DNA from 3 places in the Clostridium cellulovorans 743B genome. Region 3 is predicted to be linked to each of the others. Evidence: riboswitches for the same ligand, from Rfam matches in the RefSeq annotation. Region 3 holds a riboswitch; each other region holds the start of a gene.
What was found. A riboswitch is a leader RNA that binds a small molecule or an ion and turns the genes downstream of it on or off. The one in region 3 is predicted to bind thiamine pyrophosphate.

Region 1 (4,209 bases), 2.6 Mb from region 3:
AGTTTTTCTAGAGCTTCTTGATTTATGTATGAACTTACGCCTTTTTCAAATGTATTCATTATATCAGCACTTCCCAGTCTTTTAGAATTGGTTGATATCCTCGATTAATGATGACCTTTGAGAATTCTTCAAGTCCTCTGTCATCGCTTATTTCAAATTGAGGAACACTTTCTTCTTCCTTAACAGCATGACCACCAACTTCTGTTATAGAACCAGCAGACATCTTTGTAACACCGAGTCCGATTATATTCTCTCTAAAGCTTGGGGTCTCTCTTGTAGAAATAGTGATTCCACAGCGTGGCATAAAAATTCTAAGAGCTGTCATAGCTTGAACAAGAGACTTATCATCTACACCTTTAGGCATAAAGGGGTTGCCGGCATGTGGGCGTATTCTTGGAAGTGATATAGCTATATCAGTGCCAGGATAATTATCTTGAAGATATTTTCCGTGTAGTCCTGTGAAAAAACTTTCCTTTTGCCAAGAATCAAGTCCAAGTAATGCTCCAATATTTACGTTATGCATTTTTGCTTTGCAAGCTCTTTCAGGAGCATCAAGTCTAAAATGATAATCGCTCTTTGGACCTTTTGGATGTAGTTTAGGATATAAATCTTCATTATAGACTTCTTGGAACATGGTGAAGCTATCAACACCAGCAGCAACAAGTTCTTCATATTCTTCTATAGTAAGAGAATATACCTCCACAGCAATTGAATGAAGATATTTCTTTAAAACTCTTGCACAGTCTGCGATATAAGAAACTGGAGTAACTGCTCTAGCATCACCAGTGAGGATTACTACATGTCCAAAACCTTCCTCGCTAATAGCTTTACCTTCAATTTCTACTTCCTCTAGGCTTAATTTCTTTCTTGGTATATGGTTGCTAGTATTAAAACCACAATATACACAATGGTTTGTACATATATTAGAAAGATATAAAGGTGTAAAGATATTTATAGTTTTACCAAAGTTGCTAGTTGTAAGACGGTTTGCCTTTTGTGCCATTGCTTCTAGGTGAGCTGAAGCTTTTGCTGATAAGAGTGTAAGATAATCAAGTTCCGTAGGAAATTCTGCATTTATAGAACGAATTACATCATTATCAGTAACTTTTTCAAAAAAGCTATCAAAATCAAAATCTTTATAGGTAAGATATTTATTATAAAAACTCATTAATAATCCTTCTTTCTGAAACTCTTGTATTAAGAGATACAAGTTCCAATAAAGAAACTACATTTTTATATAAGGTATAGTGTAGAAACTTAAGTGGAGCTTATATAACTAAAGAATCTCAAAGTAATTTTCTATATAGAATTCTTTAGTCAAGGAAACCAGTCAGTGGTGTAGAAGCTTCAGCATAATCGCTAACAATACCAGGCTTAGATAGGTAAGCAGCTCTACCAGCCTGAACAGCAAATCCAAAAGCTTTAGCCATTAATACAGGATTACTAGCAGTTGCTACTGCAGTGTTCACTAAAACAGCAGAGGCACCTAGTTCCATAGCTTCAGCAGCTTCGGAAGGCTTACCAATCCCAGCATCAACTATTATTGGAAGATCTATTTCTTCTATAAGAATTTTTACTAGCTCTTTAGTTTTTAAGCCTTTATTAGTACCAATAGGAGCTCCAAGTGGCATTATTGCTGCAGCACCTGCATCTCTCATTGATCTTGCAGCATATAAATCTGGGCACATATAAGGAAGAACTATAAAGCCGTCCTTTGCAAGAATTTCTGTTGCTTTTGCTGTTTCATAATTATCTGGTAGAAGGTACTTATTATCAGAAATAACTTCAATCTTAACCCAATTTCCACCACCAGCTGCTCTTGAAAGCTGAGCTATTCTTACAGCTTCTTCTGCATTTCTTGCACCATGGGTATTAGGCATTAATATACATTCTTTTGGAATGTAATTTATCATGTTTTTATCTGGGTTATTAAAATCTATACGGCGAAGAGCAGCAGTAACAACATGAGCACCAGAAACTTTTATTACATCTGGAATTAACGATTCATCAGCGAATTTTCCTGTACCTAAAAATAATCTGCTATTTACTGTTTGTCCTCCAATTATTAATTTATCTTCAATCATTATTAAAACCTCCAATGTTAATCTAGTGTACTACTTGCAAACCTAATGTGTATTTGATTTACACAAGGACTATATAGCCCGTACTTTTTGATTATTTTTCTTATTTTTAATAAAAAATAATACATGGTAAAGTAGAAATTTCCAATATAGAAAGTTTCTAGTTTAAGTTAATGGTATTATTATGAGAAAATATATCAGCCGCCACCAACAAAACGAAGCACTTCAATTGAGTCATTTTCTTTTAGGATTAATGTATTCCAAGAATCTTTAGGAGCGATAGATTTGTTTAATTCTACAATTACTTGTGCTGGGTTTATATTATGGACTTCAAGAATTTCATATACTGAAATATTTGAAGCAACATCTATGGAGTTTCCGTTTAATACAACATTCATAAAAACACCTCCTTATTTCTTTTATGATAAATATATATAAATAATAACAATGCAAACTTGAGTTATATAAGTTCCAACAATGTTTATACATTGTAAATCATGTAATGTGGATAGAATTAGTGTAGAGTTTTTATTGGAACATATAGATTTAAGACTTGATTATTGTTTGCAAAGCCTAGTAGATTAGTGTAATTTAAATAAAAAAGCGGTATAGAACTTGCACTAAAACTTCCTTAAATGGAATCTAATACAATCATATACCGCGAGAACATTCTGGGCAAACAAAAAAGCTTACCCGGAATGAGTAAACTCCTATGCAAAATATGCATGTAGCTTCCCTCCGGCGGTATTAACCGCTTCAGGTTCAAAGAGTTGAGGATAAACCTCTCTCAGCCTTTTGGCACCCCTAGCCTAAAATTATTTAATTACTATTACGAGAACATTATAAACCTAAAGTAAGTATATGTAAAGTCACTATCAAAACTAAAAAATGCCTTGAAAAGAAAGTTCTTCTTGGTGAATCACTTTCATAAACAGCATTTTTATAGATTCTAAGGACGGAGAACATTCTTCTTTAACATAGTTTTTCATGTATCCTTTAAGTTTCACCATTTCATAAGTTATTGCATCAGTATCATTATGATTTACAAAGAACGTTACAAACTTTAGGTGTTTCTGCCAATGTTCTATTAGGTCATCAGTTTCTTTTATAGCTTCTTCCCACTGATTATCGTCAACTAATTTATCAATTTTATCAGTAGCTTCAATGAGATGGAGATTTATATAATGAAGATAATTATTTATAAAATATATACTTACAAGCATTAAGGCGAATAATCCTAAGGAGGTTATTAAGTTTTTCATGAAAAATCACCTCTATTTTATTGCTTTTTTCCTTTATTCTTATTGCTTTTTTCTTGGTTATTATTTTGTTTTTTAGAATCATTTTTTCCTTGGATATATAGTTCACCCTGGCAATCTAGTAAGGCTAAGATGATGTCTTTAATATCTTTATGACCTTGTTTCTGAATGGTGTTTATAAGCCACTTTTCGTCCTTTTCAGCAAGCTTTAAATTATATTCCCTAATTTTGCCATCGACCACCAGGGTTAAAGGCAAGGTATCTTGGGTACAATGGATGTTCATATCCTTTTTTGTTGGCGGAGTAAGTTCAGTTTTCGGGATAATAGAAAGTTCACCACAAGTTTCTAATATAGCAAATTCTATATCTTCTATGTTAAAGTAGCCTTCAAGCCTTAATTCTTCTAAAAGATCATCTATGTTAAATTTTTGTTTTTTCATTTCTTCAAAATCTATATAACCATTTTTAATTAAGATGCTTGGATGACTTGAAAAAAGAATTCGAGTCTTTTCAAATTTCATTTGAATAAAGGAAATCATTACCTCAAGGAGAATTAAGGTAATAATGGGTATAATACCGTATAAAAGTGGTATTTTGGAATCAACTATAGGAAGCGATGCAAGTTCTGATACTATTATGGTAACAACTAATTCAAAGGGTTGTAACTCGCCAATTTGCCGTTTCCCCATAAGACGCATAGTAAATATTATGAGAAAAAATGTGATAATTGTTCTTATTATTGTTGTATACATAAAAAAACTCCTTGATTGTTTGTATATTTTATATTTTTCTCAATATTTTTAAAATTATGATAAGTTTCAAGGCAAAATCACGTATAATAATAGTAACAGTAATAATTAGACAGAAGA
Region 2 (4,209 bases), 670 kb from region 3:
GAGTATACACTTTCAGAAGTTGACCCAGTTGATGCTGGTTTAACAAATTGATATTCTGATAATGTAACATCTGCTTTTACACTAGTAATCTTTTGTAGATACGTTGCTTTCGCTGCTGCATCTGTTGGTAAATAATCATTTAGTAAAATTGATGTATTGTTTCCTGTGATTCCCCAAGAAACTTTTTCTGCTGCATATGCTTCTGAATAATCCTTGTTAAGATTAACCACAACATCATTATATCCAGTTGCTTTAATAGTAACTGTTCCAATATGGAATTTTAATGTACTTTTTTCTCCTGCAGCAAGATTTCCATCAACAACCTGTAACCCAAAGTTTGCAGTACCATTTGCCTTTGCAAAGGCACTAGTAGCGTCGATGGCATTGAAATTTGTTACGTCTTGATATACTAAGCTAGCAGTATCTCCCATACTCATCCAAGCCCAGTCATCAGTATTTTGTGCAAAGGCACTAAGATATATCTGTGTCGTAGTGCCTTTTGTTGTGTAGTTAGCTTCTGCGGCAGATACTTTTACCAACGGTTTGCTAACAACACAAGAGAATACCATTGCTAAAACTAGCAAAAATGATAGTATTCTGTTTCTCTTCTTCATGATAAATCCTCCTTTTTGTATATTTCCCCTAAATTTAAGAAATTATTTTGTGTATACATATAACCTTATAAATTTACTTTTTAAGGAACATACATACACATTTTTAATTATATACTATATTTCTGTAAATTTCCTCATATATATGTCATTTTTCTATATTTTGATGACTTTTTTCAATGTTTTCCCGATTTTTTTTTATTTTTCTTTCCATTTAAGCATCCAAAATTAAAAATAAAGCAAAAATCCTAGTCTATTCTTCATCTAGCATCCCAGCATTCTTATATAAATTATAGAAATGATTTGTTGGTCCTACCCCTTTTCCTATATCTAACGAATGTTTTATAGCAATAGTTATATATTCCTTAGCTTTTTGTATTGCATCCTTTACACTATATCCAAGAGCTAGGTTAGCAGCTATTGCTGAAGATATAGTGCATCCTGTTCCGTGAGTATTCTTTGTTTGTATTCTTTTTGAATAAAAATGTGTCAACTCTTTTCCATCATATAAAACATCTATAGCTTCTCCTTCTAGATGTCCTCCTTTTAGGAATACATTTTTACACCCTAATTTATATATTTCTTTAGCAGCCTTGTCCATCTCTTCAACAGTTTTTATTTCCTTTATATTTGAATTTACTTCTTTTAATATCTCTTCAGCCTCTGGTAAATTTGGAGTAATTACTGTTGCTAATGGAACCAACTTAGTTATTAATGCAGTTTTAGCCTCTGGTTTTAGTAATGAATATCCACTTTTTGATATCATAACTGTATCTAACACTAAGTTGCTAGGTTTATATTTCTCTAATCTACCACCTATAGCTTCAATAGTTGATATTTTTGAAACCATTCCTATCTTCACTGCATCTACTGAAATATCTGTAAATATAGCATCGATTTGAGCTTTTATAATATCTTCATCTATATCTTGTACAGCAAAAACTCCTTGAGTATTTTGTGCAGTAACAGCAGTAATAACACTCATACCATAAACACCATTTGCACTAAAACTTTTTAAATCTGCTTGAATGCCTGCTCCTCCACAACTATCTGAACCTGCAATTGTTAAGACTTTTTTCATCATATTTCCCTCCATATAAGTTTAATAAAACTGTAAATAAAAAACACAAACCCATAGGATTTGTGCTTAAACTGTCACATTGACCAAACAATATAATAAAATAATAAACAACTTCCTACGCTGGCATTACCCAGTTCAGGTATTAGGGTTAAAGAATTAAGGTTCTTAATCTCAGTTGGCCGATCCAACACCCCTGTGTTATAGATTTCTTAACTCTAACCTCTACTTACTCTAAAGGTTTTAAATTTAGCTAAAACTTATCACTCAAGTAGCTAAGGGAATATTCTTCTAAAACATTTCAAAAATAAGAAATTTAATCCCGGCGTAGAAATCTCTAGTTACATATTCAATTTTATAATTCATCATAACATACAGTCTTATTAGCTTCAAGTAAGTGATATTAATAACATTTTACATTGAACTTTTTACCGTCAGACACAATGTTGATTCTTAGAATGCTTGTTAACTTACTAAGACTCTTAATATTATTTATAAACTTAACATTATTCTTGCTCACTGCCTTTTCAATTATTTTTACTATATCTTGTTTTTGATTATAATTCAGCTTAAGATTGTTGCTTAGACATTCTCTATTAATATAAGTGAGCGTAGTCCATACTTGCTCCTCTGTTATACTATTTATATCCATCAGAACCCATGTAAAATCTTTTCTCCTATTATTTTCAGGATATGCAGCCTTAAAAAACTCTATGAAATGATTCACTAACTTTGGATCTTTTTCTTTAACATATTTTCCAAGTTGTGACTTTAAACTGTTCTTCAAATACATTATTGTATTTGGCTTCACAGATTCCTTTAGATTGTCTATATTTTCATAAATATAATTATATGTATTTATAATCTGCTCTTCACTTACATTTTCCTTCTTAAGGATTTTTACTATATCAATATATTCTAAAATATTCTTCTTACAACTAAGATCTTCATTATATAATTTTTCCCAGATTTCAACTGCAGTTAACCCTTCAAGCTTATTGTTACTTAACACTTCTTCTTTATCCATATGTAGTCCTCTCTCTTTTAGCTTTCTTAGTCCTTACATTGTACCATAGTTTCTATAATTACTCCTAGATTTCTAAGTTATTTAAAATTTCTTGGAATTCTTATAGAAATTAATATCAAAGAGAAACCTAACACATAACCATTATTTAATGTGAGCTGTAGTAATGTATTCATGGCCTTTTGGCACTTCATCATTTTTTCTATTAAACTCTATGGTTTTACCCATATGCAACGCCGCAATCTTCAAATGACATAAGGCAATACCCATGTCAATTCTATTAAACTTATTGTATGCTACTGCTTTTATGATGTTCGGTAGCTTACGACTGATAATAATATTATCAATACTTCCAGAAAAATACCACGGCTGGCTGTTCGTAGCAGAAGGTGCTAATCTTACAGCTTCAAGCAATTTGTCTGCATCCTTTAAAGAAGAAATTTCAGATAAGGCTTTACGCTTAAACTCTGAAATATCATCTCTGTGGACTGGCTCATTAGCATTTCCAAAGGCCAAAGTTATAACAAAGCCCAAGCCGTTCCTCGCGGAAGATACTTTTTGAGGTATACTCATACCTAACCAACAAGCACCAATTCCATTTGACGATAAAAATAATTCCACCTGCTGCAACATAAATCCTACATTCTGTAAATAACCATCTTTTCTTTCAGAATAAACTACAATATAGTGTGGTACTTTGATTGGTAATATGGTCTTTATCTCATTTTCCGGTAGTATGACAATATCAGTCTTGATATTATCATACAATGGAGTAACTTTCTCTATAAAATCTTTAATCCTTTGTAGGTCAAAACTGTCAATTGGTTCATTACTATATTTACGGACAGATTTTCGTTTTAAAATGGTGCTGTAAAAATCTAAATTATTCATATTTTTCTTTCCTTTATACATTTAGTGATAGCAATTTTATATTATTTTTGCTTCATCAGAATTCTAATGATATGTTTAAGATTGTACCATTATATCATCTTATATAATATATATTATCTGTTAGAACATTATTTTATTATTAATAATATTCAAATTACTGGTAGTTGTAATTAGTCTTGCACTAGGTTTTCCGATTTCTAACCCAATTATACCAACAATCAGTTGGTATAATTTTAATCTATACTCATTTAAGTTTTTCTTTCAACTACCACTGATTATTACCTTAATTTAAATCATCAAGAAGCCCTATAATTATTATTTCTTTTAATATAGAAAGTTGGCAAAATAATTCTAAATCATTTAAGCCAACTTATCTAAACATATATTTATCTAATTTATTCACCGTAAAAACTTTCCATTGTTTATGTTAAAGGTTTAAAAACTTCTCATTTAAATTATCTGATTTATCATTAGATTTTAAGTAAAAACCCGAGGTTATTGCACCTTTTGGACAAACTGCTTTACATTCACCACAACGAATACATTCAGCAGTATTTATTTCTTTAGTAACTTTAACATTCATTTTACATTTTTGCTCACAACTT
Region 3 (4,209 bases):
TATCGGTAGGAGTGTTATTTCACCACTTATAGTAATAATATTAGGATTATTTATAAAAGGACCTATGCTTATGAAAGAAGTTTTTATCATACAAGCAGCTATGCCAGGAATGATAAATATATCAATTATTTCTAAGGCATATAATGCAGATTATGAATATGCTGCAGTTATGATAACAGTAACAACTATTGTTTCTATGATCTCCATACCTATATTTATGGCTATAATGGACAAATTGCCCGTGGTAATATAAATAAGTTCAAGAATGTTAAAAGCAGCTAAAGTTAAGAAACTTTAGCTGCTTAAATTTTATGTTATGAGGAGTTAATCACGTAGTATATTTAAATCTTCTCCGTTTAGAACTTTTTTCATTGTCCTCATAGAACACATTTTACCGCACATTGTACAGCTATCACTATGTTCAGGTGTTGATGCTTCTCTGTATTTTCTTGGTTTAACAGGGTCTAGGGCAAGATTGAACATAGTTTCCCAATCAAGGTCAGCTCTAGCTTTGCTCATAGCGTTATCCCAATCTCTAGCACCTTTAACTCCTTTTGCAATATCAGCTGCATGAGCCGCAATCTTTGAAGCGATTATTCCTTCTCTCATATCATCAAGATCTGGAAGTTTTAAATGCTCAGCTGGGGTAACATAGCATAGGAAATCTGCTCCATAAGTTGCAGCTATAGCTCCCCCTATCGCTGAAGTGATATGGTCATAGCCGGGAGCTATGTCAGTAACTAAAGGTCCTAATACATAGAAAGGAGCTCCATGGCATAATTTTTTTTCTAAAAGCATATTTGCTTGAATTTCATCAAGAGCCATATGGCCAGGACCTTCAATGATAACTTGTACATTTCTTTCCCAAGCTCGTTTAGTAAGTTCACCAAGAGTAATTAATTCTTTGATTTGGCAAGGATCCGTTGCATCATTTATAGAACCAGGTCTGCAGGCATCTCCCAATGAGATTGTCATATCATATTTTTCACAGATTTCTAATAGCCTGTCAAAATGCTCAAAAAATGGATTCTCTTTATTATTTAACTCCATCCACGCGAATAATAAAGAGCCACCTCTTGAAACGATATGAGTAAGTCTTCTATTACGCTTAAGTAGTTCTACAGCTTCTCTATTTAAGCCTGCATGGATAGTAATAAAGTCTACTCCATCCTCGCCATGTTTTTCTACAACTTTAAAGAATTCATCTACTGTTATATCTTTAAGCTCTTTATCGTAGAAACCCACAGCGTCATAAATTGGAACTGTACCAAGCATTGCAGGACAGATATCAAGAATTTTTTTTCTCATGCCTTCCGTTTTTCCGTAGTTAGAAAGGTCCATAATTGCTTCAGCTTTCATGTCTATTGCAACTCTAACCTTTTCAAGTTCTTTTTCCATATCGCAACAGTCTTTAGAAATTCCTAAATTAACATTGATTTTGGTTCTTAATCCTTGTCCTACTCCTTCGGCATCTAGATTTTTATGATTTTTATTAGCAGGAATAGCAATTTTACCTTCAGCAACTAAAGAACGTAATAATTCTACGTCTATATTTTCTTTCTTTGCAACTGCCTCCATTTCTTTGGTAATAATATTACGTTTCGCAGCATCCATTTGAGTTGTATAATTCATAACCTCAAATTCTCCCTTCCTATATCCTAATAAAAATTATATTTTGCACTAAAAAAGGCTTAACGTAGAGTTAAGCCTTATAATGGATTATTAATATACAAAAAATAGTCCTAAAACATGCTTCCCTACGGTGGTATTGGCCACATCAGGTTCACAGGGTTAGAGTAAAACTCTTCTCAGCCCAAAGGCACCCCTAGCACAAAATATGTAATTTTATAAATAAAGTATACACTAATATAAATATAAATACAAATGATTTATAAGATAAAAAGAAGAGAATGAATTATAAAGGTAAATGAAATTTATTTAAAACAATTTACAAATTATGGTAAAAAGGATATTATTAATATATGCTTTTCTGGAGGAAGGGTGAAATATGATTAAACTATTGAAGTTAGAATTGAAAAAAATAAACTTCTATCATGTGATATTTGAAACATTTTTAATAAATATTATGTTGTTAATTTTATTTTTCATTTTTCAATATATATCAAGTAAGAATTATATTGTTTTTATGAAGAATTCAGTAGTAGATGTTCTTATTTCATTCCCATTCTTAATGTATACAGCAGTGTTGATTTCAAGAATAATTATTGAAGAATACAAAAATAGAACAATATATTTAATATTCATGTATCCAGTGAATAAGACAAAGGTTATGTTAGTAAAGTTACTGCTAATAATTATAATATCAGTTTTATCAATTGTAGTAGCTAAGTTTTCTCTTTATTGGAGTTTTAGATTTTTAGAATTGAAATGTTCTAATTTTTGTAAAATACCTTCTAAGATATTTGAATATAAAAATAATTGGAAAGTAAATGTATATATAATAAGTTCTTGTATTACAGCTTTAACTCCTAGTTATTTTGCAGTAAAAAGAAAAGAAGTTAACCAAATAGTATTAAGAGAATTTATTTTAGTGGCAATTTTATGTATTGTATATTTTAAATTAGGATTTAATATGTTGTTATTACTATTAGTATTCTTAGGTATTGTTGCAGTAGTTGCTATAATTATGACTTTGAAAGAAATACATAATCAAAATTTTGAAGCTGATGTTTATTACATAAATACGAGTATGGATATAGGGAGCGACGATATATAGAATAAAAAAACATATTAACTTGGAGGTGATAATTTGGAATATGCAATAATGACTAATAACTTATGTAAGAATATTAACGGAAAATCAATAATTAGTAATATAAATCTTCGAGTTAAAAAAGGAGAAATATATGGTTTTTTAGGTCCTCAAAATGCTGGTAAAACTACAATTTCAAATTTACTTAGCAATTTAATAAAGCCAAGTATGGGGGAAGTATACATTTTAGGAGAAAATATTTTCAACTTGCAGTATCGCAAATTGAAAAAAGTAGGTATAATGATAGATAAATCAATATTTTATAATAATTTAACTGTAATGGAAAATTTACAAATACATTGTGAATATATTGGTGACAAGAACATAAAAATTATAAATAACATTTTAGAGGCTGTAAATCTAATTGATATCTCTAAAACGATTGTAAAGAACTTAGAGGTGAAAGAAAAGAGACGTTTAGCAATAGCGAGATCTTTAGTGTCTATGCCAGAGTTAGTAATTTTAGATGAACCGCTTAAAGGATTTAGTATTATAGAAATCGATAATATACTAGAACTTTTTAAGTGGATAAATTATGAATATGGAACGACGATTTTTATTACAGCTGAAACTTTAACTTCATTGCATTGTTTGGCTGATACTATTGGAGTTATTATAAGTGGTACTATTGTTGAAGAAGTTTCAATGGCAAATATAAAAAATACAAATAGAATAAGCATATAAATTGTTTAGTAAAGTTTATTACTGCAATCTGTTTATTGGAGTTTTATAAAAATCATTAATCTCATGTGAGTTTAGAAAAAATAAGTTTAATCAAAGGTATGTATATTTTTATTATGTAATAACTATAATAAAATTGATATAAAAACAATTTATTTAGGAGGTAAGGAAATGAATGTAGAATACATATCACCATTTTTAGCTGCTTGTGCAGAAATTTTCAAGCAAGTTCTTAACCGAGAATTTACAAAGAAACAACCCTTTGTTAAGCAAGGATTAATACCGCTACATGATGTATCAATCTGTATTGGGATAAATGGAGATGCTAAGGGAAACTTTTATTTAAACATGTCTAGGGATACGGCTATGAGTATAGCCTCAACAATGATGGGGGGGTTCGAGGTAAATGACTTAGATGAAATAAGTACAAGCGCTATTTCCGAGTTGTGTAACATGATTGGTGGTCATACTGGAATGCAGTTTGCTGCCAAAAGCTTAACTATTGATATTACACCTCCAGATATAATTGTCACCTTGCCACATGCAGCATCTCAAAGAAATTATAAGAACCAAACCATATGTGTACCATTGATGATAGAAGATACTGGAATAGTGGAAATAGATATATCAGTTGAATAATTGTTAAGAGCCATATAAATGTAGAATTGTTATCGCATTTATATGGCTTTTTTATAAAGATTATAGATAATAAATATGTTAGAATTAGCTTATATATTTAGGTGGCTTTGGAGGAT

Region 1: it holds a riboswitch for thiamine pyrophosphate, as region 3 does, so the genes downstream of both, thiS (sulfur carrier protein ThiS) here and thiC (phosphomethylpyrimidine synthase ThiC) in region 3, are expected to answer to the same signal.
Region 2: it holds a riboswitch for thiamine pyrophosphate, as region 3 does, so the genes downstream of both, thiD (bifunctional hydroxymethylpyrimidine kinase/phosphomethylpyrimidine kinase) here and thiC (phosphomethylpyrimidine synthase ThiC) in region 3, are expected to answer to the same signal.

Annotation. Positions count from the first base shown of each region.
Region 1 is NC_014393.1:854,738-858,946, forward strand. It holds gene thiF (sulfur carrier protein ThiS adenylyltransferase ThiF) at 1-59, opposite strand, end outside; gene thiH (2-iminoacetate synthase ThiH) at 59-1,168, opposite strand; gene CLOCEL_RS03510 (thiazole synthase) at 1,314-2,084, opposite strand; gene thiS (sulfur carrier protein ThiS) at 2,279-2,479, opposite strand; TPP riboswitch at 2,798-2,897, opposite strand; gene CLOCEL_RS03520 (DUF4363 family protein) at 2,963-3,343, opposite strand; gene CLOCEL_RS03525 (DUF421 domain-containing protein) at 3,361-4,092, opposite strand.
Region 2 is NC_014393.1:4,111,069-4,115,277, forward strand. It holds gene CLOCEL_RS16780 (cellulase family glycosylhydrolase) at 1-614, opposite strand, end outside; gene thiD (bifunctional hydroxymethylpyrimidine kinase/phosphomethylpyrimidine kinase) at 865-1,692, opposite strand; TPP riboswitch at 1,787-1,897, opposite strand; gene CLOCEL_RS16790 (hypothetical protein) at 2,093-2,716, opposite strand; gene CLOCEL_RS16795 (nitroreductase family protein) at 2,858-3,625, opposite strand; gene CLOCEL_RS16800 (4Fe-4S binding protein) at 4,032-4,209, opposite strand, start outside.
Region 3 is NC_014393.1:3,443,421-3,447,629, reverse strand. It holds gene CLOCEL_RS14115 (AEC family transporter) at 1-253, shown strand, start outside; gene thiC (phosphomethylpyrimidine synthase ThiC) at 325-1,632, opposite strand; TPP riboswitch at 1,738-1,837, opposite strand; gene CLOCEL_RS14105 (ABC transporter permease) at 2,009-2,737, shown strand; gene CLOCEL_RS14100 (ATP-binding cassette domain-containing protein) at 2,771-3,457, shown strand; gene CLOCEL_RS14095 (chemotaxis protein CheX) at 3,626-4,093, shown strand.